Regions from separate parts of the Comamonas sp. AG1104 genome, predicted to be linked through region 2. Evidence: riboswitches for the same ligand, from Rfam matches in the RefSeq annotation. Region 2 holds a riboswitch; each other region holds the start of a gene.
What was found. Region 2 has a riboswitch for glycine ahead of DFO48_RS20320 (trimeric intracellular cation channel family protein). Riboswitches for the same ligand answer to the same signal wherever they lie in the genome.
Positions count from the first base shown of each region.

Region 1: it holds a riboswitch for glycine, as region 2 does, so the genes downstream of both, DFO48_RS07120 (D-amino acid dehydrogenase) here and DFO48_RS20320 (trimeric intracellular cation channel family protein) in region 2, are expected to answer to the same signal.
Region 3: it holds a riboswitch for glycine, as region 2 does, so the genes downstream of both, gcvT (glycine cleavage system aminomethyltransferase GcvT) here and DFO48_RS20320 (trimeric intracellular cation channel family protein) in region 2, are expected to answer to the same signal.

Region 1 covers NZ_QQAS01000002.1:541,886-553,749, forward strand. The annotation lists gene nhaA (Na+/H+ antiporter NhaA) at 15-1,403, opposite strand; gene DFO48_RS07115 (DMT family transporter) at 1,755-2,687, shown strand; gene DFO48_RS07120 (D-amino acid dehydrogenase) at 2,843-4,111, opposite strand; glycine riboswitch at 4,283-4,382, opposite strand; gene DFO48_RS07125 (amino acid permease) at 4,926-6,446, shown strand; gene dinB (DNA polymerase IV) at 6,648-7,865, shown strand; gene DFO48_RS07135 (PAS domain-containing methyl-accepting chemotaxis protein) at 8,003-9,559, shown strand; gene DFO48_RS07140 (hypothetical protein) at 9,634-11,864, shown strand, end outside.
Region 2 covers NZ_QQAS01000007.1:239,387-247,657, reverse strand. The annotation lists partial or broken gene DFO48_RS25725 (hypothetical protein) at 1-561, opposite strand, end outside; gene DFO48_RS20345 (LuxR C-terminal-related transcriptional regulator) at 980-1,744, shown strand; partial or broken gene DFO48_RS20340 (transposase) at 1,898-2,620, opposite strand; gene DFO48_RS20335 (glycosyltransferase family 39 protein) at 2,903-4,516, shown strand; gene DFO48_RS20325 (hypothetical protein) at 5,273-5,662, opposite strand; glycine riboswitch at 6,038-6,130, shown strand; glycine riboswitch at 6,144-6,263, shown strand; gene DFO48_RS20320 (trimeric intracellular cation channel family protein) at 6,316-6,981, shown strand; gene mnmC (FAD-dependent 5-carboxymethylaminomethyl-2-thiouridine(34) oxidoreductase MnmC) at 7,145-8,271, shown strand, end outside.
Region 3 covers NZ_QQAS01000001.1:618,608-630,471, forward strand. The annotation lists gene DFO48_RS02700 (hypothetical protein) at 1-456, opposite strand, end outside; gene gcvH (glycine cleavage system protein GcvH) at 504-878, opposite strand; gene gcvT (glycine cleavage system aminomethyltransferase GcvT) at 1,001-2,137, opposite strand; glycine riboswitch at 2,202-2,327, opposite strand; glycine riboswitch at 2,347-2,456, opposite strand; gene DFO48_RS02715 (energy transducer TonB) at 2,545-3,123, opposite strand; gene DFO48_RS02720 (MBL fold metallo-hydrolase) at 3,137-4,219, opposite strand; gene DFO48_RS02725 (hypothetical protein) at 4,369-4,698, shown strand; gene DFO48_RS02730 (DHA2 family efflux MFS transporter permease subunit) at 4,767-6,380, opposite strand; gene DFO48_RS02735 (HlyD family efflux transporter periplasmic adaptor subunit) at 6,396-7,709, opposite strand; gene DFO48_RS02740 (efflux transporter outer membrane subunit) at 7,861-9,345, opposite strand; gene DFO48_RS02745 (MarR family winged helix-turn-helix transcriptional regulator) at 9,406-9,981, opposite strand; gene DFO48_RS02750 (CopD family protein) at 10,204-10,674, opposite strand; gene DFO48_RS02755 (hypothetical protein) at 10,830-11,078, shown strand; gene katG (catalase/peroxidase HPI) at 11,185-11,864, opposite strand, start outside.

The DNA of each region.
Region 1 (11,864 bases), on a different contig from region 2:
TGATCGAGAAGTGCTTATGCGTGCTGCAGGCGCTTGCGCATGGCAAATCCATAGCCCAGCCCCAGCAAGGCTGCCATGGCCGAGCCTGCGAGAATGCCCAGCTTGGCCGCGCCCAGCAGCTTCGCATCTGCAAAGGCCAGGCCCCCGACAAAGATGGACATGGTAAAGCCTATGCCGGCCAGCAGACCCACCAGCAGCACACCGCGCCAGTTCAGGCCCTCGGGCAGGCTGCACAGCCCGCTCTTGACGGCCATCCAGGTGCAGATGAAGACGCCCAGGGGCTTGCCCAGCACCAGGGCCAGCAGCACGGCCATGGCCGTGGTCTGCGGTGCGGCAGCGCTCAGGTCTATGTCCGAGAACTGCACGCCGGCGTTGGCCAGCGCAAAGATGGGCATGATGCAAAAAGCCACCCAGGGATGAAGAATCATGGGCAGGCGCAGAGCGGGCGGCAACAGGTCGCGCTGTGCGAGCTGGGCGGTGCGCAGCTCCTGCAGCAGGTGCTGAGGATCGGGCCGGCCGCTGAGCACCTGCTCGCCAGCCTTGCGCATGGCCGTCTGTGCCGTGATCAGCAGCGGCATGGGGGCAGGGCGGGCAAACACGGGCGTCATCAGGCCCAGCACCACGCCTGCCAGGGTGGGGTGTGCGCCGGTCTTGAGCAGGCCGAACCAGAGAATGGCGCCGGGCAGCACATACAGGGGCGCGGCGGCAATGCCCATGCGGTTGAACAGCAGCACCAGCAGCACGCCGGCTGCGGCAACCACAAAGCCCATGGCCTGCAGGCCGCCGGAGTAGAAGAAAGCAATGATGAGCACGGCAACGATGTCGTCGATGATGGCCAGGGCCAGCAGGAAGATACGCAGTGCACCCGGGATATTGCGGCCCAGCAAGGCCAGCACGCCCACGGCAAACGCGATGTCGGTCGCCGTCGGAATTGCCCAGCCGTTGAGCAGCGTCCTGTCGTTGCCTGCCAGGGCCACGTAGATGAGTGCGGGTACGGCCACGCCGCCGATGGCTGCGATCAGGGGCAGACTGGCCTGGCGCAGGCTGGCCAGCGCGCCGTTGTGCAGCTCGCGACGGATCTCCATGCCCACGACCAGAAAGAACACCGTCATCAGCACGTCGTTGACGATGAAATGCAGATCGGTGCTGAAGCTCCATGGGCCCAGCGTCAGCGCGACGGGGGCATGCCACAGTGCAAAGTAGCTTGGAGCCGCAGCGGAGTTGGCCCAGACAAGGGCTGCTGCAGCGGCCAGCATGAGCACCATGCCGGCAAAGGATTCGATATGCAGCAGGTGCGAGATCTGCGCCTGCACGCGCTCGGTGGCGGATTGCAGCGCGGGGATGCGGGGTGAATTCTGGGATGCAGAAGGCGCAGGGGCCTGCACAAGTGTTTGTGGGTCCATGAGTTGGTAGGTGTCTGAAGTCGTGCTCTGAAGGCGTGCTGCACCTGAGGCAATGCCTGCTGGTGCCGTCTGCATTGCTAGACGACTGGCGCGCTGGCGGCCCGACCTGCGCATGAACATTCACCTGCCATCGCCACCTTGTGCGGCGGGCACCCGGCTGAAATTGTAGCTAAAGATGCAGCAATGGTCTGGATATGTGGTTTATTTGCGGGGAAGCAGGCCTCGCCATCAGGACGGTTGCCTCTCGCGCTTCGCGTCGCCTTGGCTCAAGCGGGTGCACTGCACGAATCACGTCAGCGCCGCCCGGCAGCCGGCGCTATGCTGGCGCGCTAACGAAAGAGAAGGCGTGTCATGTCGGGCATAGGAATGGAATATTTGTGGGTGGGAGTGGTGCTGTTTGCGGCGGCGGCGCAGACGGTGCGCAACACAGCCCAGCGCTCGCTGACGGCGCAGGTCGGTACGCTGCCGGCCACGCTGGTGCGCTTTCTATACGGCCTGCCGTTCGCCGCCGTCTATCTGCTGGCGCTGTATGCGCTGGGCGATCCTTCCCTGGTGCTGCCGAAGTTCAGCGCCGCCTATCTGGGCTGGATTGCGCTTGGTGCGCTCTTTCAGGTCGCAGCCACGGTCGCCTTGCTCATGGCCATGAAGGAGCGCAACTTTGCCGTGGCGGTCACGCTGTCCAAGACCGAGGTGCTGCAGGTGGCACTGTTTGCCGCCATGTTCCTGCACGAGTTGCCGACCCGGCTGGCGCTGCTGGCCATGGTGCTTGCCACGGTGGGCGTGCTGATGCTGTCGCTGCCGCCGCGCGGGCAACTGTTCACGCTCTCGGCCTGGACCAGCAAATCTTCGGTCTACGGGCTGATCTGCGGCGCCTGTTTTGCGCTGGCCACGGTGGGCTTTCGCGGCGGCGCGGTCGAGATCGCAACACTGGGCGTGAGCTCGCCCTGGCTGTCCGGGGCCTTGGGCGTGCTGATCGCGCAGACCATGCAGTCTGTCGTCATGAGCGCCTGGATTGCCAGAACCCATGAACAGGGCCTGCGTCCCATCTTCAAGGCCTGGCGCATCTCGCTGCTGGCCGGCAGCATGGGCGCTGCGGCATCGCTGGCCTGGTTCACCGCCTATGCCATGCAGGGGGCCGCTGCCGTGCGCACCCTGGGCATGGTGGAGGTGGTGTTCAGCTATATCGTCTCGCGCAAGGTGTTCAGCGAGAAGCTCTCATTGACGGAAAAGCTGGGCATGGCGCTGATGATGCTGGGCCTGGTGCTGATCTGTCTGCAGCTCTGATTTCAAGAGCTACCTGCGCTTGTCTGTGCTCATTTTCAAAGCTAAAAGTCTTTGAAATCAAACATGAGAAAGCGCAAGAAGCTTCTGAATCAATAGCTTTCTGCAGCGACGATGCGCGATGCCGTGCTTGTTGGTGCAGTTCCTTGAATTAGCTATCAGGCGCTGGCGGTGGTCAGCGTGGCCGGCCGGGACTGCCTGCTGGCGCTGCCCATGGACTGCAGCACGACATCGCCGACCATGTCGGCGGTGACGGCCGACAAGGTCCAGCCCAGATGGCCGTGGCCGGTGTTGTAGAACACGCCGGGCTTGTTGCCAGGGCCCACGCGCGGCAGCATGTCCGGCATCATGGGGCGCAGGCCCGCCCAGGGCACGACGCTGCGCGTGCTGACGCCCGGGAAGCACTGCTGCACCCATTCGATGAGCGGGCGGATGCGGTCGGCGCGGATGTCCTTGTTGTAGCCGTTGAACTCCGCCGTACCGGCAACTCGGAAGCGCTCTTCGCCGAGGCGGCTGGTGACCAGCTTGGTCTCGTCGTCCAGCAGGCTCACCAAGGGAGCTGCGGCGCGGCTGGCTTCGTCCGGCAGATTGACCGTGATGGAATAGCCCTTGACCGGGTAGATGTTGACGCTGTCGCCGAGCTGGGCGGCCAGCGCGCGGCTGGCCGTGCCTGCGCAGACCACCATGGCGTCGAAGGTCGACGTTTCGGTTTCCAGACCCTGGCGCACGGTCACGCTGGCCTGCTTGCCATTGCTGTCCACCGACACGATTTCCTGACCGTAGCGGCATTGCACGCCCAGTCGCTCGCAGGCGGCGGCAAGGCCGCTGGTGAACTTGTGGATGTCGCCGGTGGAGTCGCTCTCGGTGAAGTAGCCGCCATAGAAGGTTCCGGACAGGGTCGGCTCGATGGCCTTCATTTCATCGGGCGTGACGGCGCGGCGCTCCAGCCCGCCTTTGGCCAGCAACTGGGAAACCTTGCCCGCATGCTCAAAGCCTGCTCGGTCGCGGTAGATATGCAAGATGCCTTTTTGCTTCAGATCGAAGTCAATGCCTTCGCTGGCTGCCCAGTCAAACAGGTGCTCGCGTGCCGCAATCGCCAGCCTGGCGGTCTCCACGGTGTTTTTCTCGTAATGGGGGATGGCAGCGAGAAACTGGCAGAACCAGGAAATCTTGTGCCAGCTGGGCTTGGGGTTGAGCAGCAGCGGAGCATCGCTCTTGAGCATCCACTTGAGGCCCTTGACGATGGTGGACCAATGGGTCCAGACCTCGGCGTTCGAGGCCGAGAGCTGGCCGCCATTGGCGAACGAGGTCTCCATGGCGGCATAGCGCTGCTTCTCGAACAGGGTGACGGAAAATCCGCGGCGTGCGAGGGCGTAGGCGGTGGTCACGCCCGTGATGCCACCGCCGATGACGGCGATTGTCTTCATGATTCAGATTCCAGATGCGTCAAGGGTGGAGCCCGTGCGCAACATGCGCAGCGGACGCCCCCTCTGTTCTGGACCTGAGAGATTCACGAGGCAGGGCCTTGCGGCGCTGCTCGCTTGCTCCTTCGGTATGCCCGGCGGACGATGACGTCCGGACATTCTTCAGAGTGTGTGAAAGCGATGCCGATCCTTTGGCCTGAGAGTTTCCGGGGCGGTTGCTCCTTCGGCGCTGCATGCGCCAAGTTTGCGCTGCAGTCTCTCTCGGCATCACCGGGCTGAGAGCCTGTGGGCAAATGTAGGAAGAACGGCGGCGCCTGGATATACGGGTTTACTAGAGTTCTGCGTCAGGGGGCGGCCATGGCTGATCATGTCGGGTCTGCGATATTTGATAGCACTTACCGCTTATCCTTCAATGAAATATTGATTTTTTGCCTTTGAAAATGAATGTATTCAATAGCAATGTGCTTCTAAGTTCATAGCAATAAGCTCTGTCAAGTACGCCCGAGCAGCCCCAGAGTCAGCCCCTGCATTGGCACAGCGGCTTATGGAGGTTGGTGTATTTGGGCAAAATATCGTCTTTGCCTGTCAATTGGCCCGGCGATATCACCGCTTTGCCATTGAAGCGCCCGACTGGGGTGGCTGCCGATTCAGGATGCAACTGGCCTATCCGCCATGGCGTTCTGCTGTCATGGCTTCGTTCCTTTGTCCTTGTTGACCGCGACCGTCATGGTCGCCTTTTTGCGTTGCCTGTCGCAGCGCCTGCGGGATGGTTGGGTGTTTTGTCTGGATGGGCGCAAACCATTACAACAAGACATTTATGTCCCAACCCAACTCAAGCCAGCAGCTCGCGCCGACTGGCGATGGTGACGATAAGCAGCCCCGCTTGCACCGGGTGCTCAAGCAGCGCCACCTGAGCATGATCGCCATTGGCGGCGCCATCGGCACGGGCCTGTTCGTGGCCTCCGGCTCGGCCATTGCCCAGATCGGCCCGGGCGGAGCCGTGCTCACCTATCTGCTCATCGGCATCATGGTGTACTACATCATGACCAGCCTGGGCGAGCTGGCTGCCTTCATGCCGGTGGCCGGTTCCTTCTCGACCTATGCCTCGCGCTATGTGGATCGCGGCTTCGGCTTTGCGCTGGGCTGGAACTTCTGGTTCAGCTGGGCTGTGGTGGTGGCGGTGGACCTGGTGGCCTCGCAACTGGTCATGGCCTACTGGTTTCCCAATGTGCCAGGCATCCTATGGAGCGGCCTGTTCCTGCTGCTGATGGTGGGGCTGAACGCGTTTTCCGCGCGCGGCTTTGCCGAGGCCGAATATTGGTTCGCGCTGATCAAGGTGCTGGCCGTGGTGGCCTTTCTGATCACCGGCGTGCTGATTCTGTTCGGCATCATCAGCAACGGCCATGTGCCCGGTTTCGAGAACTGGACCACGGGCGATGCGCCATTCGTCGGCAATTTCGCGACCTTTGTGGGCGTGGCCATGATCGTGGCCTATTCCTTCCAGGGCACAGAGCTGGTGGGCGTGGCGGCAGGAGAATCCGAGAACCCGCGCGAGAACGTGCCGCGTGCGATTCGCCAGGTGTTCTGGCGCATCCTGCTGTTCTATGTGCTGGCGATTGTCGTCATCGGCTTTCTGATTCCCTATACCGATCCGCAACTGCTGCGCACCGATGTGGCCGATATCGCCGTGAGCCCGTTCACGCTGGTGTTCCAGCACGCAGGCCTGCTGTCGGCGGCCACGGTGATGAATGCGGTGATCCTGACCTCGGTCCTGTCGGCCGGCAACTCGGGCATGTATGCGGCCACGCGCATGCTCTACAACATGGCGACCGAGGGCAATGCGCCGCGCATCTTCTCCCGGTTGACCCAGAACGGCGTGCCGCTGGTAGCCTTGATCGGCAGCACGCTGGTTGCCAGCCTGTGCCTGTTTTCCTCGCTCTACAGCCCGCAGGCCGTCTATATCTGGCTGCTGAATCTGGCCGGCATGACGGAGTTCATCGTCTGGCTGGGCATTGCCGTCAGCCACTACCGTTTCCGTCGCGGCTATGTCATGCATGGTCACGATGTGGGCCTGCTGCCCTACAAGGCCGGCGCCTTCCCCTTCGGCCCCATCTTTGCCTTCGTGCTGTGTCTGGTGGTGACGCTGGGCCAGAACTACCAAGCATTCCTGGAAGAACGCATCGATTGGGGCGGGGTGGTCTCGACCTATCTGGGCATTCCGCTGTTTCTGCTGTTCTGGCTGGGTTACTGGCTGGTCAAGCGCAAGACCTGGATCAGCTATGCCGATATGCGCTTTGACGAGCTCGAAGACATCAAGCAGGGCAAGGTTTCGTCCTGAGACCGTCTGAGCCTTCCTCTTTTCTGTGCGGGAGGCTGAAGGCAGCAGGGCTGAGGTCACGCTGCTGCTTGCTGTTTTCAGGTGCGTGTGTGCTTGTTTAATGCATGGATGCCGTCTCTTGCCAGCGCAGGCAAAATCGGCACTGTGAGCGATCTTCCCACCAGCCCCGAGCCCAGATCCAGGCGCATAGCGCATCTGGACATGGATGCGTTCTACGCCTCCGTGGAGCTGCTGCGCTACCCGCAGCTCAAGGGGCTGCCGGTGGTGATCGGCGGCGGGCGGCGCAGCTTTGACGAGGAGCTGCTGGCGCGGCACGCGGGGCGGCCGCTGTCCGAGATCCCGGTGGCGGACTTTCCGCTGCTGCGCGATTACACGGGGCGCGGCGTGATCACCACGGCCACCTATGCGGCGCGGCAGTTCGGCGTGGGCTCGGCCATGGGCATGATGAAGGCCGCCAGGCTGTGCCCGCAGGCGATTCTTCTGCCCGTGGACTTTGCCGAGTACCGGCGCTTTTCGCGGGCCTTCAAAGAGATCATCGTGTCGATTGCGCCGCTCATGGAGAACCGCGGCGTGGACGAGGTCTATATCGACTTCACCGACGTGCCGGGCGGCCAGCGCGAAGGCGGACGCGTGCTGGCCCGACTGATCCAGAAATCCATCTTCGACGCCACGGGCCTGACCTGCTCGGTCGGCGTGGCGCCCAACAAGCTGCTGGCCAAGATGGCCAGCGAGTTCAACAAGCCCAACGGCATCTCCATCGTCCAGCCCGAAGACCTGCAAAGCCGGATCTGGCCGCTGGCCTGCCGCAAGGTCAACGGCATAGGCCCCAAGGCCGATGCCAAGCTCAAGAGCCTGGGCATAGAAACCATCGGCGACCTGGCCTCGCAAAGCCTGCCGCAGCTGCTGCACTGGTTTGGCAAAAGCTATGGCCACTGGCTGCACGAGTCGGCCTGGGGGCGGGACGAGCGCGCCGTGGTGATCGAGAGCGAACCGGTGTCCATGAGCCGCGAGACCACCTTCGAGCGCGATCTGCATGCCGTGCGCGACAAGGCCGAGCTGGGTGCCATCTTCACGGACCTGTGCGAGCGGCTGGCCGAGGATCTGCGGCGCAAGGGCTATGTGGGGCGCACCGTGGGCATCAAGCTGCGCTATGACGACTTCAGAATCGCCACGCGGGACCAGACCCTGAACCTGCCGATACAGGATGCGGCCGCCATCCGCCTGGCCGCAGGCCAATGCCTCAAGCGCGTACCGCTTGGCAAACGCATCAGGCTGCTGGGGGTCAAGGTCTCGGGCCTGATTGCCGAGCAGCTCTGGCAGGCCAGCGCCCACGATCCGGTGGCAAGAGAGCTGCTGCTCAGACCTCATGGTTTGACCTCGGTCAAGCATTCTGATCCCTATACCGCATCTCTGTTCTGAGCTTGGGGCCACGGGAATCATCGCTGTGCGATGATTCAAGTGTGAATTTGTGTATCTGGTTAACCAGCTGACTACGGGATGCCTGATCGCTCACTCTCGAACAAAAACTACATAGGCCTATTGGAGGAGTGCAAAGCATGCGCCTGAACCTGCCGGTATCTCAACAAAACTACGACTTTCCGGGTGACGAGCTGCTGGTCTCCAGCACCAACACCAAGGGCGAGATCACCCATTGCAACCCGGCCTTCGTGCGCGTCAGCGGCTACGCCTACGAAGAGCTGATCGGCCAGCCGCACAATCTGATTCGCCATCCCGACATGCCGGCTGCTGCCTTCAAGGATATGTGGCGCACCATTGCTCATGGCTATCCCTGGACGGCACTGGTCAAGAACCGCCGAAAGAACGGCGACCACTACTGGGTGCGCGCCAATGTCACGCCCATCATGGAAGGCGGCAAGCCAAGCGGCTATCTGTCAGTGCGTACCAAGCCTTCGGCCAGGGAGGTGGCCGAAGCCGAAGCGCTGTACGCGCGCATGAGCAACGAGGAAAAGCAGGCACAGGCCAGCTTCCGCCTGCGCGCAGGCGCGGTGCGCCGCCTGGGCCTGATGGGCTGGTGGGACGGTCGCAAGGATGTGGGCCTGGTGGCGCGCATGGCCTGGCTGCTGGCCATCGTGGCCTTGATCACCATGCTGCCCGATATGCTGGGCTGGCAGGGCGCGGCGACCTGGGGCTGGCGTGCTGCCAGTCTGGTGGCCGGCGGCGCATTCGTGCTGTGGCGCTTTCAACGGCGCTGCGTGGCGGGACTGGAGGAGGCCAGCCGCTTTGCGGCCGATGTGGCGGCCTGCAATCTGAGCACCGAATGCAACCAGAGCTACAGCGGCGCCGTGGGGGCGCTGATGCTGAGACTGCAGCAGATCCAGATCAATCTGCGCGCCGTGGTGGGGGATGTGCGTACCGAGGTGCAAGGCTTTGCCCAGACCGCCCATGAAATTGCCCAGAGCAGTTTCGATCTTGCAGGGCGTACCGAGTCGCAGGCCACCAGCCTGCAGCAGACGGCGGCCTCGATGGAGGAAATTTCGGGCACCGTGTCGCAGACGGCCGATACGGCACAGTTCATGGCCGGTGCCAGCGACGAGAGCAGCAAGGTGGCCAGCCGCAGCGGCGCAGCCATCAGTGAAGTGGGACTGGCCATGGAACATATCCGCGGCTCTTCCACCCGCATGAGCGAGATCATTGGTGTGATCGAGAGCATTGCCTTCCAGACCAATCTGCTGGCGCTGAACGCGGCTGTGGAAGCAGCGCGGGCTGGCGAGCAGGGCCGTGGCTTTGCCGTGGTGGCGGGCGAGGTGCGGGCACTGGCCCAGCGCAGCGCCGAAGCGGCCAAGGAGATCAGCGTGCTCATCAACCGCACGGTCGACGGCATCAACGACGGCAATGCGCGCATGCGTGCCGCAGGCCAGACCATAGACGGCATGGTGCAGGCCGTGGACAAGGTCGGCTCCCTGGTGCACCAGATCAGCATTGCCACACGCGAGCAGTCGATAGGCATCTCCCAGGTCAACGAGGCCGTGGCCCAGTTGGACTCTGTGACCCAGCAGAATGCGGCCCTGGTGGAGCAGTCGACCAGCGCCGCGCAATCGCTGCGCCAGAGTGCCAAGACACTGGAGCGTTCGGTGGACGTGTTCCATCTCTAGGCTTTTGTGGTCTTGCTCTGAAAAGGCAGCCGTGGAGCTGCCTTTTTCACATCGGCTTTCGGTAGGATTGCGGCATGAGTGTTGTGCTGACCCTGATCGCCATTGCGGCGCTGGCCCTGTGTGTGCTGATCTGGCTGATATCGCGTTTGCGCGCTGACGCCAGACCCGCGTCGTCTGCAACTGCCGGGCAGGAGGCCGAGCCGTCCATGGCCCAGGCCAGAGCTGCATCGGAGGTTGCGGCGCAGACACTCTCCGATCAAGAGCTTGCGGCGCAGGCGGATACGGCGTCAGAGGCCAGCAGGGATGTGAATTTTCGTCCTCAGGGCGAGCGCGGCATGGGCGGCCCCATCTATGGCGATGTGCTGTGTGCGGACGGCGTCTACCTGCCCCATGTCTGGGAGATGGACATGCACACCTCCTATGACGGGCGCTGGCTGCGCACGGGCTTTTATGACAGCGAGGCTGCGCATCTGGTCGACCGCAAATCACGTCGCAGCTGGGTGATCAGCAAGCCCGAAGGTGAGCTGCTGGATGCCATCCACTGGCGCATGCCGCGCTGGAGCGGCGAGAGCATCAACGAAAGCGGCATTGCCGATGATGCGCATGTGATCATGTCCGATGCCAGCTTCGAGGCCTGGCTGGGCGAGCATATGGCTGCGCAGCCACAGCCCCTGCTTCAGGTGGTGGATCTCTGGGTGCCGGCAGACTGCCTGCCGGCCGAAGTCGCCCGGCCCATGCCGACTCTGCCGCAACCGGCTCAGCCCAGCCCGGTGCCGCCGGTGCTGCTGCAGCGCCACTGGCCGGCTTCGCTGCGCAAGCTGCGCTACCCCATGGCTCCGCTGCAGAATCCGCACTGGCAGCTGATGCTGGGTGAGTCCGCCCAGCCCTGGGGGCTGGATGAGAGCCACAGCATGGTCTGGCGTGCCGATGCCCAGGCCTTTGCGCTCTATGCCTACCCCACCCAGGGCGATGCCAGCCAGGCCAGCCTGCGGCTGGCCGTCTGGACCATGGAGCGAGGCTGGCAACAATGGCCGGAGTTGATGCCAGAGGATCGCAAGCCCTGGGCCCTGGGCCTGCCGGATCTTGAGCCGCCGAGCGAGCCGCAAGCGCCAGCGGTTTTGCCGCTGAGCTGGCTCAATGACCTGCTGCTGCAGAGGGTGCAGCTCGATACGCCCGAGACCGAGCGCCTGCACGACGGCACCAGCATCAGCTGCGCCATGAGCGAGGTGGATGTCTGCGCTGCCCATCAGCGCGATGGCCTGCCCATCCTCAAACCCTCGCTTCCCTTGTGCTTCGACTGGCTGCGTGATCCGGCGCAGCCCGCACTGTGGCGCGCGCAGAGCGAGCCGCTCAAGGGGCAGCGCCTGATCTGGACCCTGTCCAAGCCCGCCAGAGAGGAGCTGGGCGAAACGGCGGCCTACAACCTGCAATGGGGCGAACGCCATCTGCCCGGCACCTGGGCACTGGAACACGTGATCGTGCAGGGGCGCTGGGCGATTCTCATGCCGCACGGCCGTGCACCGATTCGCGGTGGTAGCGGCAGCCTGCAAGTCTGGGACGGGGAGCGCCTGCAAAGCGTGGACCTGCCCTGGCCCGTGGTGCGGCTGGCCGCTGTGCCGTCGGTCAAGGGCGGCATGGCCGCTCGCCTGCGCGTGCTAGCGCTGACGGCCAGTCTGGCGGACAAGGACTGGGACCCCTCGACCGCATCCTGGCGCTGGCCTTTGCAGTCCGTATCGGCCAGCCATCTGGCAAGACCCGACTGGCGCCCGCTTTACTCCGAGCGTGAACTGGCGCCCGATGCGCAAGGGCGCTGGCAGTTGCTGCCGCGCTGGCGCGAGGTGAGGCAGATTCAGCATCCCTGCGCCGACGGCGACTATGTCTGGCGCGATGATGTGCGCGGCGACACCGTCTGGTGGTGGGGCGGTGTGAACGAGCGCGTCAACCACTATTGGCAGCATGATGAGCCTCGCAAGGACGGCGTGATCATGACGCGCAGCGGCCTGGCGTTCTGCGGTGTCGGGCCCTGCGCCTGTCCCCATCCTTCAGGCGAAGGCTGGGCCTTGCTGGAGCCGGTGGAGACACGCTATGGCGAACTGGGTCAATGGCAACTGCACTGGCTCAACCCGGTGGAAAAGGAAGTGCGCACGCTGACGCTCAAGGCGCGCATGCCGGTGCTGCAGGGCTGGGATGCCCAGGGCCTGCATTGGCAGGATCTGCCCTTGCCTGACGAGGCGGCGCTGCAGGGCGAGGCCAGCGCGGTTCACAAGCCCCAGTCGGAGCCCGCAGCGGCGCGTCAGCTGGTGGT
Region 2 (8,271 bases):
GCCAGGGCCGGCGCCAGTTGCAGCAACATTCGCTGTCTGAGAAGAGGCGCCGCCGAAGGCAGTGCCGCTGACGGGTCCTGCGTTATAGCCGGCAGCAGCAGCCGAGCCCGCATTGGCATTGGTTGCTGCGCCACCACCAGCAACTGCGTTGCCCGAGGTTGCCGAAAGGCTCTTCACGTTACCGAAAGTAGTGGCGCTACCACCGACAGTTGCTCCACCGGCGCCGAAAGGTCCAATAGCGAAGCCGCCACCAGCAGCATTGGCATTGGAAGTCGCACCGGAAGTGGCGCTATTTGAACTCAGCGCAGCACCGTTGCCCGAGCTGGCAGCACCCGACACCGTGCCAGAAGATGCACTCGACGTCGTGTTTGTGGCTGCAATGCTTGAGCTGCTCACGGCAGCAGAGGCAACACCAGTCAACGCAATAACCGCCATGGCAATCAGAGACTTTTTCATGATCATTCCTTTGAATAGCGAGTTTTCAGACAAGTGAAAGAGAGAGTGTGTGTGAGCAAAAGACCATTTGCAGACCTGCAAAAGGCCCCTGTTAACCGTCGTCAAGTTTTGGAGTGCTTAGTTACTTTCCAAAACAGGCATTCGGTAGTGGCAGTTTCAGAAAATGTTAAGAAAACAGTAATACCCTATTCAAAGATATTTTTTTGCAAATTTAAAATGATAAAAAGATGACTCATTTCTTGTGGATTGAGGATGATGCGCTATTGAATAAATAGCACCCTTGGAAAAATTCCTACAATGATAAAAAATGTAATCTTTATTACAGATTATTTTTAAGACAATTATTTCAAAAACAAAGGGTTTTTATCTAGATTTATTTCCAGGATGGTTAATACCTTGTATTTGAGTATTAATATGTAAGAAATTAAACTCAATTTTTCTTTATTTGTTTTCTATGGATTTTCAGTAAAACAAATTCTATTTTCTGCGTGACTTCCAACCAATCGATCTGCTGGGGTGTCACATGTATCTAACCGACGCATCTATGAGTTCACGGTCTGACGTCGGCAGAACTGAAGGCGCATCTATTGCTTTCGGTGGCATGTGGCCGTCCGACATGAAAGGTCAGCAGAGCCAACCTGTGCGAGTCTTTCTGGTCGACGAAGACAGACACATCAGGAACGTGATCTCGCAGGAGCTCATGCGTGACCCGCGCACTCTTCTGGTAGGGCAGGCGTCCAGCTACAAAGAGGCTCGTAAGAGCATCTTTTCGCAAGAGTTCGATGTACTCCTCATTGACCTGTCTACTGGCGAAGGTCAAGGAGCTGAGCTGCTGGAGTCGATCCAGCTAAAAAGACCTGAGGTGCTATGCATCGCAATTTCTGCAAGTGAAAACGATGATGCCGCCATGGAAGCTCTTAAGAGAGGCGCTGTGGGATACCTTGTGAAGAATTCATGGTTTGGAAGCTATTTGCAGGCTGTGCTGGAAGTCGCCAATGGAGGGGCTGCGATTTCGCCGCGAGTGGCGAAGAAAATCATTCCCAAAATATTCAAGGCATCTATGCAGGGGGAAAACATCTCCACGCATAAAAAATTTGAGTCGCTGACTGAAAGAGAGATAGATATATTGAAATTGATAGCTCAAGGGAAAAGCACTCAAGAGGTTGCGTCCTACCTGGAAATCAGCCCATTGACTGTGGCAACACATGTAAAAAATATTTATGGAAAAATGCAGGTCAGAACCAGAGCACAAGCTGTCAGATATGCGATGCTGACAGGTATCATTTAAAACCGATTTTTTGTGTGAATTTCAAGTTCGAGATAAATGGAATTTTTCTTACAGATATTCTTTGATTGAGTATTTTTGATAAGAGAATTTTTCGTAAGGGGCACTGTTGCATAAATCAAGTTTGAGGCGAGCCTCCCCAAGCCCCGGCCGTGGCTAGGCCACGGCTGCCGTCTGAGGACGGCCCAGCTCAGTGAATCGGTCCAATATGGCTGCCCTGATATGCAGCTCATTGACTTGCCGTTCAAAGGTTCTGGACATGACCCGCTCGCCCAGTCGTTTGATGCAGTTCATCTTGCTATTCACCAAGCTTCGCCGGTGATAGCCACTCCAGACTTTCCATATCCTTCGACCCAAACGCCTGCATGCGGCGAGTGCCGCATTGCGATACGCGCAGGCATCGTCTTTGCGTATCCGTGCGTTCTTTCTCGGAGGAATGATGGGGACTGCGCCCCGTTGAATCACCGCCTCATACACGGGCTGTGTGTCATAGGCCCCATCACCGGTCAAACCGAGCACGGCTTCGTTGAGAGGGAGTTGCGCCATTGACGACGACGCTCAGCGCCGTGCTTTTTGCATTTCCACTCGCCTTCACCCAAGAACTTGATGCCCGTCGAGTCCACGAGCAAATGCAGCCCTCACAAATGCAAAAGTGACTCCACCATGGCGCAGTGCCAAGCCGAACAGATTCTTCATGGTCAGGCAAAACTGAATGGCGGCATCCGAGAACTTCGGGCTTCGCCCGCGTTTGCCGCTGGCCGCGGCAAACCATTGCATGCGCTTGTCGAGCCAGATGGTCAACGAGCTTCGTGACTTCAAGGCTGCGTTGTAGCTGAGGCAGTCGGTGGTGCGGTAGCGAAGTTTGCTGAACTGGCTCATGACGCAAGCCTACGACCTGCGGCACTGCAATTTATGCAACAACGCCGTTTGCATATCAAGCAAGCATCTTCCGCGCGAGAGTCTTAAGGAATTGATAAGTTGCAAAGCCTAGATTCCAGCCAGCAATAACAGCAGGTGAGCTGGATCTATCCAAGCACATCACGGCATGTTTAGCCGAAGGGGTCAGTGATGCTGCTAGTAAAGATGCAAAAGTTTGAGGTTGTAGCCAGAAGCGAATGCGCTGCGCCCCCCGTTATTTCACTCTGCGGCCTGGTCTGATCCATGCAAACCGCTACCACTCTGAGCGTGAAGGCTTCACGCAGCAGGCTCGACGACGCAGTCCTTTGGGGCCTGGCGATGGCGCTGTGGATCTTGGCCTTTGCGTGGATTCGCCCATTGAGCGACCCGGATGAGGGGCGCTATGCCGTCATTGCCTTGGATATGCTGCGCACCGGAAATTGGGTGACGCCTCATCTCAACGGGCTCCCCTTCTTTCACAAACCACCTCTGTACTACTGGCTTGCAGCCGGTGGCTATGAGCTGTTCGGTGTGCATGCATGGGTGGCGCGCGTGCCGTCCATGCTGGGAGCATGGCTGGCATCGATGAGCCTGCTGGTTCTAGCCAGACGCTACACAAGCACCTCGACCGCCATAACTGCGGCGATCATCTTCCTCACGATGCCCTTCGCTTATTTGGCCGCTCAGTACTCCAATATGGACATGCTGCTGGCTGGTTGCATGTGCGCCTGCACCACCTGTGCATTCATTGCCACGATAGAGGCGGACCTCGGCAAGACGTGGCGCTCCTGGATCACGGCAGCTGGTGTTTTTGCAGGTCTCGGCTTTCTCGCCAAAGGGCTCATTGGCCTGGTGTTACCGGGCTTGATTTGGTCAATATGGATGCTCTGGGAGCGTCGCTGGAAGCAAATGGCGCTTCCCCTTTACCCGCCAGTGTGGCTTGCCATACTGGCGGTTGCGGGGCCATGGGCATGGTTTGCGCAAAAGCAGCATCCGCAGTTTTTTCATTACTTCTTCGTTACACAGCATTTCCAGCGCTACACCGAAACGGGCTTCAACAACCCGCAGCCATGGTGGTTCTACCTGGCGGTGATCGCACTTGCATGTCTTCCATGGACTCTGGCTGGAATCTATATGCTGTTCAGGCAATGGCGGGCTCAGCAAGAGTTCATGCCCAAATCTGACTCACACCCTGCTCAAACGAGCCTCGATCGGTATATGGTGGTCTGGCTGTTGGCTGTGGTGGCCTTCTTTTCAATTCCCAGCAGCAAGATCGTGGGCTATGTGCTGCCGGCACTTCCACCTCTGGCCTACCTGATCGCCCGAGTCTGGCAAACGACTCTCGATGGTGATGGGTCGAACGTACTACGGGTGAGACCCAAGCTCGCTCTCACTATTGGAGCTTCGGCGGCTCTTTGCACGGCGCTGGCTATCGGCTTCGGCACCAAAGGTGTTCCACAGAAAGCTCGTTGGGACCGCCTGGCCGCGCTGCCGGTGCAGCCCGACGATCGGATCATGATGCTCGGACAGTTGTACTACGGCGCTCCTTTCTACATGCACACAGGCCAGATCCCTTGGGTCGTCGATGACTGGCAAGCCGCCAAAGCATCAAAGTCCGACAACTGGAGGAAGGAACTGCTGGATGCCGCAGCATTCTCTCCAAATAGCGCAAGCCATTTACTCCTTGAAAAACAGGATGCAAACCATGCTTTGTGCACAACCAAACACCGGGTATGGGTTGTTGGAGAGCCCGAGTCTGCGAAGCAGATGACACCATCGCTATCTGGTATCAAACCGATGCTTGAGCTGGGTTCTCGCGCTGTTTGGCTTTGCACACCTAACACCGCTTGCACAGCACCTTCTCCCATCGTGCATTGATTAGTCGACCCTGTATCAACCTCAGTCTTCGCTTTTATCCGAGCCAAGCACGCCTCCGCCGAGTGACTGATAGAGGGCCACCACATCACTAGAGCCGCTTGTATGTATACAGGTGTCGGGGTAAGGGTGCAGAGCCGCTAATGGCTGTTAGCGCAGACCGAATTGTTATGAACATCTCCATCCATGCAAATGCCTATCTCCTCAAGATATGGATGTTTAAGCGGGTGGCTCTTGGCTACACGCAGTGAGCCATGGGCCCCACTCGCAGGACAAGGGGCGCAATACATAACGGAGGTTTGGTAAACACCAAGGGCGCAAGGGCCGCGTCCGCAGCGGTAGCCGTACCAAACGGAGCGCGAGCGTAGTGACTGCGGCTACTTTGCCAAGCAGACCGTTAAGTTAATTTTGCGTAAGCAAAGTTACCCCGCAGACCTGCCCGGACTTGGCTGCTATTGATGCTCTGCGCGGCACGCACCTAGCTTTTGAGACTCTCGCTCTGACGCAGATATTCGTCTATCTCGCGTTCTCGCTCGGGGCTTAGTGGTTCATCTGCGAATAACTCACTCTGTTCTTTGCTGCCCATAGGTGGAAGCAACTTCGACAAACTGTCATACAAATGAACCTCTATGACCCCCCATTCCAAGAGAGCGGCTAAATACCCATGCCATAACAGGACGACAGTATCCGTTGGTCCGCGCCACCCCAGCTGCCTCGTGATGCGATTTCGCAACTCTTCCTCTGTTGGATAACCATTGATCATTGCGAAACCCTCTGCACAAACACAGTACCTTGCGACGTAATCACCGTCACACCCTGGATTTTCGAGCCACTGCGGCTGTCATTTCCAAATGCCCGCCCAATCCCCCGTTCAGCAATCTCTGGCGTCATTCCCGCCTGACCACGCGCATCAATGATGATGTTGCCCGACTGCCCTCGCGCATCCATGATCGTGCTTGATAGCGATTTGGAGAGCCCATCGGAGGTCTGGTTGGCCACGTTGCTCATCGTTTGGAGTTCGTATTTCGTGCCGTCGATAAAGAAATCAGCAGAGCGCCCCGCACTGGTTGCAGGAATCACTTCAACCGTCTTTCCACCGAGCGAAACCAATCTCCATCGCATCCCATCCCCTTTTGCACGCGTGAGCAAACACGCTGCGGCCTTGCGCGAACGCCGAGGTTCGCAGTGACCGTTTGATCTGGAATGAACAAGGCTAGGAACGGACTCGAACGAGCGAAATAAGAAGAGTCTTAAAAATGGCCGTGGGGATGCTTTGTTGCGGCGCAGCGCTGGCCAAACGAAGCGCAATGGCCTTCGTTGCGACGAGCTTTGCGTTTTTTGGGCTTCGATGTCGTGCGTATGCGTTTTTTATGGCGGACTGTTTCACAGACGAAGACGAAGACGCGCGCCTGTGCGCGCCATGGCAGATTCAGACCGGCCCTCCGCACCCCGTGCTGGCAGCCGCAGAAACACACCAATACAGGTATTAACCCGAATAAAGTCGCTGAAACTAGCTAGAATCGCGCCCATCCCGCGGGAGAGCGGAGCCTTTCGAGGGTTCCCGCCGAAGGCGCAAACTCCCATAATCGCTCAGGCAATAAGTACCGCAGGTGGGTCTGACAGGACCCGGATATCGCCAACTGGAGAGCAGCCCGCAACCACAAGTCTGCAGGGCTCACCGAAGGGGCAAGCATGTCCACCGCGAAGGTGCTCATGCGCAACTCTCAGGTAAAAGGACAGCGGGAGAGGCAAGCCGGACACTCCCGCCGATGTGAGTGGCTGGTCTATTTTCAAGTGCCTTCATGCTTCCTTCCGTCTCTTTGCTGGACTCGTTCCAGGCCTCCAACTTCACCGTCATGCTGGTCATCTATCTGGTGGCCATTACCGCCGAAGCCATGTCCGGCGCACTCGCCGCTGGCCGGCGCAATATGGATATCTTCGGCGTCGTCGTCATCGCCTTTGTCACTGCCCTGGGCGGCGGCACCATCCGCGACATGGTGCTGGGCCACTACCCCATCGGCTGGACCCAGCACCCTGAATATGTGTATCTGGTCATCAGCTTCGGTTTGCTGACCACCGTGATTGCACGCCATATGCACAGGCTCAAGCAGGTGTTTTTGCTGCTGGACGCCATGGGACTGATCGCCTTTTCGCTGATCGGCTGCAATACCGCGCTGGAGCTGGGCTACCCGACCATCGTCATCATCATGGCCGGCATGATTACCGGCATCAGCGGCGGCATCTTGCGCGATGTGCTCTGCAACCAGGTCCCCGTGGTGTTCCGCCGCGAGCTGTATGCCAGCGTGTCGCTGTCCGTATGCCTGATGTTCCTGGGCCTGCGCTATCTGGATGTCAGCCCCAATATCAGCACCATCGTGTGTTTTGCCGGCGGTCTGGCCTTCCGTCTGGCCGCCATTCGTTTCAAATGGCGCCTGCCGGTTTTTTCGTACCAGCAGCGCTGGGAGTGATCGAGACTCCCCCTGTGGCGCTGCGCGCCTTCCCCCTCTCTTGCTACGCAGGAGGGGGAGGCAGCCATCACTGCGGGGCGGCCCTTGCCTGGCTGCTCTGACCTAGACTGCGCCATGCATTACCTATGTAGTTTCACTTTCCATGTCTGAACCGATCACATGGATGCCGGATGGCACCCCCTATAGCTCCAGATTCGGCGATCGCTATCACAGCGAGTTCGGCGGCCTCGACCAGGCACGCCAGGTTTTTCTCGGTGGCTGCGATCTGCCAGTTGCCTGGGCCGATGCAGCGCAGTGGCGCATTCTGGAAACCGGCTTTGGCTTCGGCCTGAATTTCCTGGTCACCTGGGCGGCATGGAAAGCCGACCCCAGACGCCCGCGCATTCTGCATTTTGTCTCGGTGGAGGCCTACCCTGTCTCGCGCGAGGATCTGCTCGCATTTCTGCCGGCCGATGAGGAGCTGCGCCCGCTTGGCGAACAACTGGCCGAGCAATGGTGGGGACTGCTGCCCGGCGTGCATCGCCTCTCGTTTGACAACGGCCAGGTGCTGCTGACGCTCTATATAGGCGATGCCGGGACCATGCTGCGCAAGCAGCAGATGACAGCGGACAGCGTATATCTGGATGGTTTCTCCCCCCAGCTCAACCCCGAGATGTGGGATGAAGATGCCATGAAGAACATTGCCCGCCATTGCCGCCGGGGCACACAGCTGGCCACCTGGTGCGTGGCCGGCCATGTGCGCCAGGCACTCAAGGCTCAGGGCTTCGAAGTCAAGAAGCGCGCCGGCGTGCCGCCCAAGCGCCATAACCTGCATGCAGCCTACAACCCGGCATGGGAGCCGCGCCATCGCCCGGACGGCCTGCCTGCGCCCGTGGGCCAGGCCGGCCGCTGCCTGGTGCTGGGTGCGGGCCTGGCTGGTGCCGCCGCTGCCGCCAGTCTGGCCAGGCGCGGCTGGGAGGTGACGGTGCTGGATGCGGCGGCCGAGCCTGCAGCAGGAGCATCAGGCCTGCCAGCCGGCTTGTTTTGCCCGCATATTTCGCCCGATGACAGTGTTCTGTCTCGCCTGTCCAGAAGCGGCGTGCGCACAACGCTACAAAATCTGCAGCAACTGAGCCAAGCGCAAAAGTTGCATCCAGCCCAGGACTGGGCCCATGGCGGCGTGCTCGAGCATGACCTGAACGAGCCTTCCCATCTGCCCAGGTCATGGTTGCAACCCGGCAGCGAGACCAGCCCCTGGGGCCTGCACTGGAGTGCGCCTGCGCTGCCGGCTCAGCTGGCTGCGGCAAAGCT
Region 3 (11,864 bases), on a different contig from region 2:
CACGGTGTTCAGCCATTGCTGGCAGGCCAGGGCAAGCAGGGCTTGCTGGTGCAGATCGGCATCGATGCTGCCTGTGATCTTGAGCTGACCAAAGGCGGTGGCCACGTGGGCGCGACAGACCGAGCGCAGATAGATCTGGTTCATGTCGTCGCTGGCCATCCATTGGGCCTTGGCAGCTTCGTCTTGAGCCAGCATGTCCTGGGGCACGGGCAGATCCCAGTCGCTCAGTTGCTGACGCAGAAAGCGCAGCGCCTTGGCGGGCTTGCCGCCCGTCTGCTCCTGGTACCACTCTTCAAGTGCGGCCAGCGTGTCGCTGCCATCATCGTTGCCGAAGGGGCTGAAGTCGTCACCGCAGTCGTAATAGAAGTCCTGGGCCGCGATGCGCGCAAAGGTCGGGTGGCTGGTCTCGCGGGCGAGACCGATGTCCGGATCGTCGAAATACAGAATGGTGCTCATGGCTGCATGCAAAAACGGCCTTCGCAATGCGAGGGCCGTTGATACGCTTAGTTGTCCTTGGCGAAGTCGTTGTAGGCGGTCTCTTCCATCAGAGCTTCGAGCTCGCCCACATTGCTCATCTTGACCTTGAAGAACCAGCCCGCGGCCAGTGGGTCGCTGTTGGCGAGAGACGGGTCATCGCGCAGGGCTTCGTTGACTTCGACGATCTCGCCGGTCACGGGCATGTAGACATCGGCAGCGGCCTTGACGGATTCGACCACGCCAGCCACATCGCCGGCCTTGAAGGAGGATCCCACGGCAGGCAGGTCCACAAACACCACATCGCCCAGCGCATCCTGTGCGTGTACGGTGATGCCGACGATGGCGGCATTGGTGTCAGCGGCGTTGATCCACTCGTGTTCTTTGGAATACTTGATGCTCATGGAAAGCTCCAGATGGGGGATTCAGGGGAATCGGGTGTTGTTTGAGAAAGGTCCAGTTCGCACTTTAGCGGTGTTCTGGCGGCTGTTTGGCAAAGTGGCCCGTCTCATGCACGGCGGCAGACCTAGCCGCGGTAGTAGCGGGTGGGAACGAATGGCGTGGCGACCACCTTCATGGGCACGGGCTTGCCGCGCACCATGGCGAAGATTTCCGTATCAATGGCGGCGTAGTCGGGCTCGACATAGGCCAGTGCCACGGGCTGGTTGAGCGTGGGGCTGAGCAGGCCGCTGGTGATGTGGCCGATATGCTGTCCGTCCATGTTTTCCAGCACGGCGGGCTCGCGCACGGGAATGCGCTCCAGCGCGATCAGGCCCACGCGCTTGCGGCGCAGCGACTGAGGGTTCTGCAATTGCTCCAGCACGATGGCCGCACCGGGAAAGCCGCCCTCGCGCTCGCCGCCGCTGCGGCGCACCTTCTGCATGGCCCAGTTCAGCGCGGCTTCCACCGGGGTGGTGCTGGTGTCTATGTCGTTGCCGTACAGGCAAAGTCCGGCTTCAAGGCGCAGCGAGTTGCGCGCGCCCAGACCGATGGGGGCCACCTCGGGCTGGGCCAGCAGAGCTTGGGCAAAGGCTTCGGCTGCTTCTCCGGGCAGGGAGATTTCAAAGCCGTCCTCGCCCGTATAGCCGCTGCGCGTGATGTAGAGCGCATGGCCTTGCCAGTCAAAGTGATTGCCGGTCATGAAGACCAGTTGCGTCACACCGGGAATCAGACGCGAGAGGGCCGCAGCGGCTTGCGGGCCTTGCAGGGCCAGCAGGGCGCGCTCGGGCAGTGGGACGACCTCGCAGCGGTTACCGATGCCGCTCTGGATATGGGTGATATCGGCCTCTTTGCAGGCGCCGTTGACGATGAGGAACAGATCATCGCCGCGATTGACGAACATCAGGTCGTCGAGAATGCCGCCTTGCTCATCGAGCAGCAGTCCGTAGCGCTGCTTGTGCAGGCCCAGGTCGATGACATCGACGGGCATCAGCGATTCGAGCGCGGCGGCGGCATCGGGGCCGCGCAACAGCAACTGGCCCATGTGCGAGACATCGAACAGGCCGGCGGCCTTGCGCGTGTGCAGATGCTCGGCCATCAGGCCTTGAGGGTATTGCACGGGCATGGAGTAGCCGGCAAACGGCACCATGCGGGCACCCAGTTTCTGGTGCAGGGCAAACAGCGGCGTGGAACGCAGATCGGAAGAAGTGGCAGCAGCAGTCACAGGCAAGCGCTCCGGTGGTCAAAACCAAATGAGTGGCCATGCATGACTGGGCCATGCTTGGCGGGCTTGCCCTGCTGTCCGCTTTACCTGAGAGATTCACTGTCTTTGCTTTCGCGGACAGTTTGCTCCTTCGGTGGATGCTGGCGCACATACGAAATGACGGCCTGCATCTCTCTCCAGCAAGGGACGCTGCAGGCTCGCACACCTTGCAGCGTTTGTCAGTCCTTTTGCCTGAGCGTTTTGACTCCGGGTGGGGGTCTGCGCCTTCGGCGGTGCAAGGCAGCTTCAAGCTGCAGGCACTCTCTCCTGACGTTGGCGATTCTAGCGGCGGGCAGGGTGCCTGCACCACCGCAATTAGTGGATTTTGGGGTTTTCGAGCACAGATCGCCGGGATTGGGCCTGTGCGCTCATCGTGTCTCGGTATTCAAGGATGGAGGCTCGGGGAGCTCAATCTCCTGGCGTGGAAACACCAACTGATAGGGCTGCTCGAAGCAGGCTGCCACGGGCTGGCCCTGGCGCATGCCGGGCTTGAACTTCCAGAGCTTGAGCGAGCGCATGATGGAATTCACGATGCGGGGATCGGCATCGGCAGGTTGATAGGCCACACGGCCGAGCTGACCCTGAGCCGTGACTTCCAGGCGGAAGACCACCGTGGTTTCCAGCCCGTTCGGAAACCAGTGGGCGCTGATGGAGGGCGTGGTGTGGCGGCGTGGCCGGGGTTGCTGATCGAGCTGGGCGGGGGGTGTGCAATCTGCATTGATCCAGGCGGGCCATTCCATGCTCTGTGACCGCTTGCGCTGCGTGTTCAATGACGGAGCCGGCGTCGGCTCCGGCCGCTCGGAAACCGTGCTCGGGGTGCCGGCATCCGGAGGCAGCTTGGGCTGACTGCCATCGGAGAGGTGGGAACAGGCACCGAGCAGCAAGGTGGCCAGGGCTGCGGCAAGGTGTGAAGTGCGCGAAATGTCCATGAGGGCATTGTCGGCCATGTCGGCAGCATTTTCAGGGTTGCGCAGGGCGCAGATCCAGTCCTTTGATATCGACCTCGGCACAGGCACGCCACCAGGCCGAGCCGGCATGCGGAGCGCTCAGGTCCAGGCGCTCGCCCATCATGGGCGTGGCGATCTCTATGCCGTGCTGCCTGCCCAGACTCAGAATTTGCTCGAAGGGATCCCACCAGGCATGCATGGCGAGGTTGAAAGTGCCGTTGTGTATGGGCAGCAGCCATTGGCCGCCGAGATCCCGGTGGGCTTGCATGGTCTGGGCCGGATGCATATGGACATAGGGCCAGTGGGCGTCGTAGGCTCCGGTCTCCATCAATGTGACATCGAAGGGGCCGAAGCGCCTGCCGATTTCGGCAAATCCGTCGAAGTAGCCGCCATCGCCGCTGAAGAAAACGCGCAGCGGCCTGTCGGCCTGGCGGTCTTCTATGGTCCAGGAAGACCAGAGCGTACGGTTGCCGTCTCGCAGGCTGCGCCCAGAGAAATGCTGGGCGGGCGTGGCCGTGAAACGCAGGCCGTCGACCTCGCTGCCCTGCCACCAGTCGTGCTGCACGATCTTGTCGGCCGGCACGCCCCAGGCCGCCAGTCTGTCTCCCACTCCCAAAGGGCAGAGAAAAACGCCTACCTTGGGCGCAAGCACTCGAATGGTGGCTCGGTCCAGGTGGTCGTAGTGGTCATGCGAGAGCAGCACGCCGCGCAAGGCAGGCAACTCGTCCAGGGCAATCGGCGGGGCATGAAAGCGCTTGGGGCCGGCAAACGATAGTGGGGAGGCACGCTCGGAAAACACCGGGTCCGTCAGCCACCAGCCGCCGCGCAGCTTCATCAGCAAGGTGGAATGGCCCAGGCGATACAGGCTGCGTTCGGGCGCGAGGTTCAGCTCGGCCGTGCTAAGCGGCAGCACGGGCAGCGCCTTGCCCGGCTCGGAATCGGCCGGCTTGTTGAAGAAGAACTTCCACAGCGTCCCGGCATCAGGCTTGGGGCCGTCAGCCGGACGTGGATACGTGTTGCGAAAGCGCCCGCCTGAATACTGAGGCGAGTCCTCGTAGTCGGCGATGGGGGTGGAGAGGCTTGGTTTGCGAAACAAGATCGGGCGCCTTAGTAAGACATTTGCCGCAGTTTGGGACGGTTTGCTGCGCTGCAAGAGCGAACTTGCAAGAGGCCGTATCGCGGCAACGGCCATTCGGGCACTGGCATGGGACCGATGCGACACTTGCTCGAGGAGGAGCAAGCACAATGAATCCCATGGTTCTGAATCTCGAAAATCTGCTGGCTGCCGGCAAGGACGGTGCCTTGCTGCGTTACACCCTGGGCAAGGCTTATGCCGATGAGGAGCTGATGGGCGTGGCGCGCGAGCATCTGCGCAAGGCCACGGCACTGGATGCCGAATACTCCGTCGCCTGGAAGCAGCTGGGCAGGGTGGAGCTGGCGCTGGGCGATGCGCAGGCGGCGCGAGCCGCCTGGCAGCAAGGGCTGAGCTGCGCTCAGGCCAAGGGCGATGCCCAGGTCGTCAAGGAGCTGCAGGTGTTTTTGCGGCGCCTGGACAAGCAGGCTGCCGGCACCTAGAAACTTCAGAAAAATAGCTGCAAGCGATTGTGGATCAATCGCTTGCAGCCCATTCTGTCTGAAGTTTGTCAGTGTGCGCCGGCGGCCGCGTCGGAGGCTCCTGCGGCAGAGGCCGGGCGCTTGGTGAACCAGATCAGCACGATCAGGCTCAGGAACAGAAAGGACGATGCCAGAAAGATGTCGTCGGCGGCCCGTGTGAAGGCCTGCTGATCGATCAGCCGGTTGATCTGGGCATAGGCCTGCTCGGCGCTCATGCCCGCTGCCTGCAGATTTCTGACCGTGCTGGCAAACGTGCCCTGGCCCTGCACCAGCAACTCGGTCAGATGCGCATGGTGCATGGAAGCCCGGCTTTCCCACAGGGTGGTGGCAATCGAGGTTCCCATGGCACCAGCCGTGATCCGCACGAAGTTGGACAGACCAGCGGCGGCAGGAATGCGGTCCGGCGTCAGTCCGCTCAGCGTGATGGTGGTCAGCGGAATGAAGAAAAATGCCATGGCACCGCCCTGAATCAGCGTGGGAATCAGGATATGGGCGAAGTCGGTCTCCACGGTGAACTTCGAGCGCATCCACAGCACCATGGCAAACACGATGAAGGCAATCGTGGCCATCTTGCGCGGATCCCAGACACCGACCTTGCGGCCCACCATTGGCGTGAGCAGGATGGCCAGCAGGCCAACCGGCGCCAGGGCCAGGCCGGCCGAGGTGGAGGTGTAGCCCATCCATTGCTGCAGCCACAGCGGCAGCAGCACGACATTGCCGAAGAACAGGCCATAGGCGATCGACAGCGCGATCGAGCCAGCCGCGAAGTTGCGTCGCTTGAACAGGCGCAGATCGACGACTGGATGGGCGTCGGTCAGCTCCCAGACCACGAAGACGGCAAAGGCCACCACGGCAATCACCGCAAAGGCGATGATTTCATTGGAGGCAAACCAGTCCAGCTCCTTGCCCTTGTCCAGCATCAGCTGCAGCGCCGCCACCCAGAGCACGAGCAGGGACAGGCCCACGGTGTCGATAGGCAGCTTGCGCGTGGGCGTTTCGCGGTTGCGGTAGATGCTCCAGGTCATGAGGGCCGAGAGCAGGCCCACGGGAACGTTGATGTAGAAGATCCAGGGCCAGGAAATATTGTCCGTGATCCATCCGCCCAGCAGTGGCCCGACCACCGGCGCGACCAGCGTGGTCACGCCCCAGAGCGATAGCGCCACACCGGCCTTGGCGGGCGGATAGCTGGACAGCAGCAGGGTCTGCGACAGCGGGATCATGGGGCCGGCCACGGCGCCTTGCAGCACGCGGAACAGCACCAGCATCTCCAGCGAGGAGGCAAAGCCGCAGAGCCAGGAGGTCAGCACGAACAGCAGCACGCTCATGGTGAACAGGCGCACGGCGCCGAAGCGCTGGGTGAGCCAGCCCGTCAGCGGCACTGAGATGGCATTGGCCACACCAAAGCTGGTGATGACCCAGGTGCCCTGGCTGGGGCTGACGCCCACATCGCCGGAGATGGCCGGAATGGCCACGTTGGCAATGGAGGAGTCCAGCACGTTCATGAAGGTGGCCAGCGATAGCGCCAGCGTACCCAGGGCGAGCTGCGCGCCCTTGAGCGGGGCGATGGCTGGCGGCATGGGGCGGGCCGCCGGGGCTGGTGGCGAGGCGCCAGCTCCGGGGTCGTCAGAGGTCGTGGAAGTCATGGCTGATTCCGCGTCTTATTGCGCAGTTTGGGCTGCGGACTGGGCGGGCTGAGCGGGTGCGACCGGGGCGGGCAGGTCGGCCAGCTGGGTCAGCGCCGGCAGCTTGTCGCCCGCGATGATGTGCTGGATGCGCTGCTCGGCCTGGGCCAGGCTGCCGTCATAGACGGTAGTCTGGGCCACGGGCTCGGTGCGCGGCGTGCTGGCCAGGGCCTGACCGTCCTTGTCGCGGATATCGACCTTCACGTCCATGGACAGGCCCACACGCAGCGGGTGCTGCTTGAGCGCCTCGGGCTCGAGGCTGATGCGCACGGGAACGCGCTGCACCACCTTGATCCAGTTGCCGGTCGCGTTCTGCGCGGGCAGCAGCGCAAACGCCGCACCCGTGCCTGCGCCCAGGCCCACGACCTTGCCTTCGTACGTTGTCTTGTCGCCGTAGACATCGGCGGTCAGCTCCACCTTTTGGCCCATGCGCAGATCGGCCAGCTGGCTTTCCTTGAAGTTGGCATCCACCCAGAGCTTGTGCAGATCGACCACGGTCAGCAGCGGCGAGCCGGCGGCCACGCGCTGGCCCAGTTGCACGCCGCGCTTGGCCACAAAACCGTCCACGGGCGCGATCAGCCGCGTGCGCTGCAGGGCCAGATAGGCCTCGCGCACCTTGGCTGCGGCCGCCATGACGGCGGGGAAGTCCTCGGCCGTCGTGCCCTTGGTCTGGGCTTCGGCGGCCGTCAGCTGGGCCTTGGCCGCGCGCACGGCGGCTTCGGCGGCCGCCACGGCGTTGCTGGCGGCCGCTGCCAGAGCCTTGGCATGGTCAAACTCTTCCTTGCCCACGGCGCCGGTGGCCGTGAGGGGGCGGCGCCGCGCCACATCGTCGTTGGCCTTGGCGGCATCGGCCTTGAGGCGCAGCAGATCGGCTTCGCGCTGGGCTACCTGGGCGGCCAGCGGGGCGTTGTTGGCATACAGGGTGCGGGTCTGGCGCGCGGTCTGGGCCAGTTGCGACTCGGCCTGGGCCAGCTGCACCAGATAGTCGGCAGGGTCCAGCTGCACCAGCAGCTGGCCGGCCCTGACATAGTCGGTATCGTCGGCGCCGATGCTGATCACGGTGCCGCCGACCTGGGGCGTGATCTGCACCACATTGCCTGCCACATAGGCGTTGTCCGTGGTCTGGTAGTTGCGGGCCACCATCCAGTGCCAGCCGCCCCAGGCGATGGCGGCCACGGCGACAGCGGCCGCCACGATGGTCAGGCCCTTGCGGCGGCCCGCAGGGTTGGCGCTGGGCGTGGCTGCCGCAGGAGCTTGAGGAGCGTTCTGAGTAGGCTTGGTGTCGGTCATGATGTTGGCGCTTTGTTATCTGTGAAGCGGTTTTGCGCTATTGAAAAAGAGGAGCTGCTAGCGCTTGTCAATAAAGGAATTGAGAGTGTTTCTGCCTTGAATTCAATGACAGTAGGGCGATAGCAGCTATTGATTTTGTTGAGTCCGATGTTTATTGCAGGGCAACAGCCGGGGTGTCGTCGCTCCAGCCGCCGCCCAGGGCTGCGGCCAGGGCCACTCGGGTGTCCAGCTCGCGCGCCTGCAGGTCCACGGCCAGACGGCGCTGGTTGATGAGCTGGGTTTCGGTGTTGAGCACGGTGATCTGGCTGCCCAGGCCGGCCTGATAGCGCTGCACGGCAAAGTCATAGGCCCGCTCGGCCTTGGACAGCGACTCGGTTTGCAGCTGCTGCTGGCGCTGCAGCGATTGCACGGAGGCAATGGCGTCGCCGGCCTGCTTGACGGCATCGAGCACGGCGCCGTTGTACTGGGCGATGGCGGTGTCGAGATCGGCCTGTTTGCCGCGCAGCTGGGCGCGCAGGCGCTTGCCGTCGAAGATCGGCAGGCGCAGCGCAGGCGTGATGCCCATCTGGCGCGAGCTGCCCTGCAGCAGATTATCCAGGCCCAGCGCGTTCAGGCCCACAAAGGCGGTCAGGTTCACATCGGGGTAGAAGTCGGCCCTGGCCGATTCAATGCCTTGCGTGGCCGCTTCCACGCGCCAGCGCGCGGCAACCACATCGGGGCGGCGGCCCAGCAGATCCGCGCCCAGAGCCTGGGGAACGGGCTGGATGCGCAGCACCGACAGTCTGGGCGAGAGCGCATTTTGCGCATCGGGCGCCTGGGCGCAGAGCACGGCAATCGTGCGGCGCGCCAGCGTGATCTGCTCGCCGAGCATCTCGATCTGGGTTTGGGCATCGGGCATGCCGGCCTGGGCCTGGGTCAGCTCCACCTGGCTGTCCAGACCCGCTCGGGTGCGCTGCTCGCTCAGGTTCAGCAGTGACTGGCGCTGGCCCAGCGTGCGCTGTGCCACTTCCTTCTGGGCAATCAGCCGGGCCAGGGCGATATAGCTGCGTGCCACCTGTGCGGCCAGCTGGTTGGCGGCGGCGGCGCTGTCGGCCTTGGCAGCACGCGCCTGGCCCAGCGCGGCCTGCAGGTCCGCGGCATGCTTGCCGAAGAAGTCGGGCGACCAGGACAGGCCGGCCTGCAGATTGCCGCTGTTGTAGATATTGCCCGCAATGGGGGCGGGAATCATGCCGTTGGCCGTGTAGCGCTGGCGTGTGGCGTCGGCGCTCAGCGTTCCGCGCACATCGCTGGCCGTGCTGCTGGCCGTGGCCAGGGCTGCGGCTTTTTCAAAGCGGGCGTTGCTGGCGGCCAGGCTGGGGCTGCCGGCCAGGGCCTGATCGATGAGCTGATTGAGCTCGGCATCGCCCAGACCTGTCCACCATTGGGAGGAGGCCAGTGCCGTGGCGTCCGCAGCGCTGAGGCTGGCGGAGTCGTTCAGGCCGACATCGGCCGAGCCCAGTCGTGCCAGCGGCTGGTGCGCCGGCCCTTGCGAGGCACAGCCTGCCAGCGCGAGCACGGCGGCCAGTGCTGCGGTTGCCAGCAGCGGATGGCCAGGGGCGCACTCGGTGGCGGGTTTGCGTGATGGTCTAGAGGTCATGGAAAAGTGCCAGTGGTTTTTATTGAAATAGGGCGGTGAAAAAGAAGGCAGCAGGCCAGCCTAGTGCCTGGGATCGCGGCCTGCCTCGTTCGTTTGGATGGGGGGCTTGCCCGGCTCCTGGGTCAGGGCCTCGCGCAGCGCATCGCCGTTGACCAGCATGCGCTGCAGCATGGACAGCATCAGCGTGCATTCGCTGTGGCTGAAACCGCGCAGATGGCCGTTGAGTACCTTGGTCAGCACCTTGGGCACCTGGGTGGCGACGCTGCGCCCTTCCTCGGTGAGTACCAGATGCACCACGCGCCGGTCGGTGGTGGAGCGCTCGCGGCGCAGCAGCCCCTTGGCCTCGATGCGGTCCAGCGCGCGCGTCACCGAAGCCGGGTCCATGCCCAGGTCCTTGGCCAGCGTGCTGCTGTTGGTGTCGGAGCAGATCAGCAGCTTGTAAAGCGGCAGCCACTGCACATAGGTCAGTCCTTGCTCGGCCAGCTGAGCGTCGGCCAGCTGCAGGATGGAGCTCAGTACACGCCGCATGAGAAAGCCAATGCTTTTGTCCGGCGCGTAGACCCCTGCCTGGTAGAAGAAGCTGGATTCGTCCTGCGGGTCGATGATGGGGTCGGTCTGGTTTTGCAATGGCGCCACCAATATTTGCTTGGTCAATGATTGAGTCGGCAATTATTGTGCAGCTGCAAAAAAATGTCAGCAAGGTTTGAGCAGCGAGATATCGGGCCTTGGCGTGCTTGTACCGCTTGCTATGAAAATAAAAGCAGTTTGCGTCTTGTTGTTATGTGCATGAATCTGGCGCAGCCCCAAAAAAAAACCCGGTCATGGAGACCGGGCGGGTGCGGGCAGGGGAAAGGAGGCTCAGAGCGGAACGCGCAGCACGACCACGATCACCAGGCCAAGGGCCAGATTGAAGGAGACCCATTTGCGGATGCTCTGCAGCGCCTTGCCGCCTGCGGGCCAGTCCTTGAGCTGCACGGCCGCATTCAGGCGCTTGAACAGTGCGAAGCGGATATGACCGAACACGGCCATCATCACCAGGCCCAGAATGCTCATCACAATCCAGTTGACCGGCATGTTGAACTGGCCGCCGGCCTGGGCGGCCATGGCGTGAATGCTGCCAATCATGCCGATGCCGGTGGCCAGCACGACGACCACCAGCACCATGACCCAGGCAAAAAAGCGCTGCAGCACGCCATGCATCAGCGTCACGCGCTCGGGCGGCTGCAGACCCTGGACGGCGGGGTGCAGAAAGAAATGCGCGAAAAACATGCCGCCCACCCAGATGATGATGGCCAGAAGGTGCAGAAGTTTGAACAGAATGAAAAGCATGGCTTGTGGGGCTTGATTGGGGAGATATCGCAAGCCTAACGGAGATCGTCCTACGGATGGAACACACAGGCCGAAATAGCAGGGCTTTCGCTTTGCCCAGGCCTGATTAGACTTGGCTGCAACCAAAAACAGCCAGCAATGGCACAGGAGTCCTTATGCCAGAACAAGCCACCGTCGTCGCCTTCAAGCAGTCTTCAGGGCGGGTCGCCTTGCGTACCGGCAACGGCCGCTTTGTGCTGGCCGAGCAGACCGATTCCAGCGCGCTGCGCGAAGGGCTGAGCCTGAGCGGCAATATGAGCGAGTTCGGTCCCGAGGTCTGGAGCGACGACAGCGGACAGAACCAGTACGAAGTCTTTGTGCTGGGCTGGGATCTGTCGCAGGAAGCAGTCGAGCTGGAGATGTGATGTGTTGCGCCTGGAAAAAGAGCTGCCAGCGCTTGATTGACAGGCGCTGGCAGCTCTTTCTTTTGGGATTTTCCTGGAGCCGGGGCTTTCACCCCGGTGCGCCCTGTTACTTCTTCAGGTCGAAGCGGTCCAGCTCCATGACCTTGACCCAGGCGGCGACGAAGTCCTGGTAGAACTTCTGCTCATTGCCCTTTTCGGCATAGACCTCGGCCACGGCGCGCAGAACGGCGTTGGAGCCGAAGACCAGGTCCACGCGGGTGCCGGTCCACTTCTTGGCGCCGCTCTTGCGGTCCACGCCTTCGTAGTTGCCATCCTCCAGAGGCTGCCACTGTGTGCCCATGTCAAGCAGATTGACGAAGAAGTCGTTCGTCAGCTTGCCCGGAGTCTGGGTCAGCACGCCGTGGTTGCCGGCGGTGTTGATGTTGATGGCACGCAGGCCGCCGATCAGCACGGTCATCTCGGGGGCCGTGAGCGTCAGCAACTGGGCCTTGTCGATCAGCAGGGCTTCGGCGGGTGCCGGGAAGCGTCCTTGCAGGTGGTTGCGGAAGCCGTCGGCCTTGGGCTCCAGCGGCGCGAAGGATTCTGCATCGGTCTGCTCGTCGCTGGCGTCGCCGCGACCGGGAGTGAAGGGCACGTTGATCTTCACACCAGCGTCTGCGGCCGCTTTTTCAACGCCCGCGCTGCCGGCCAGCACGATCAGGTCGGCCAGCGAGATGCGCTTGTCGCCCTCGGCAGCCTTGTTGAACTCGCGCTGGATTTCCTCGAGCTTGCCCAGTACCTTGGCCA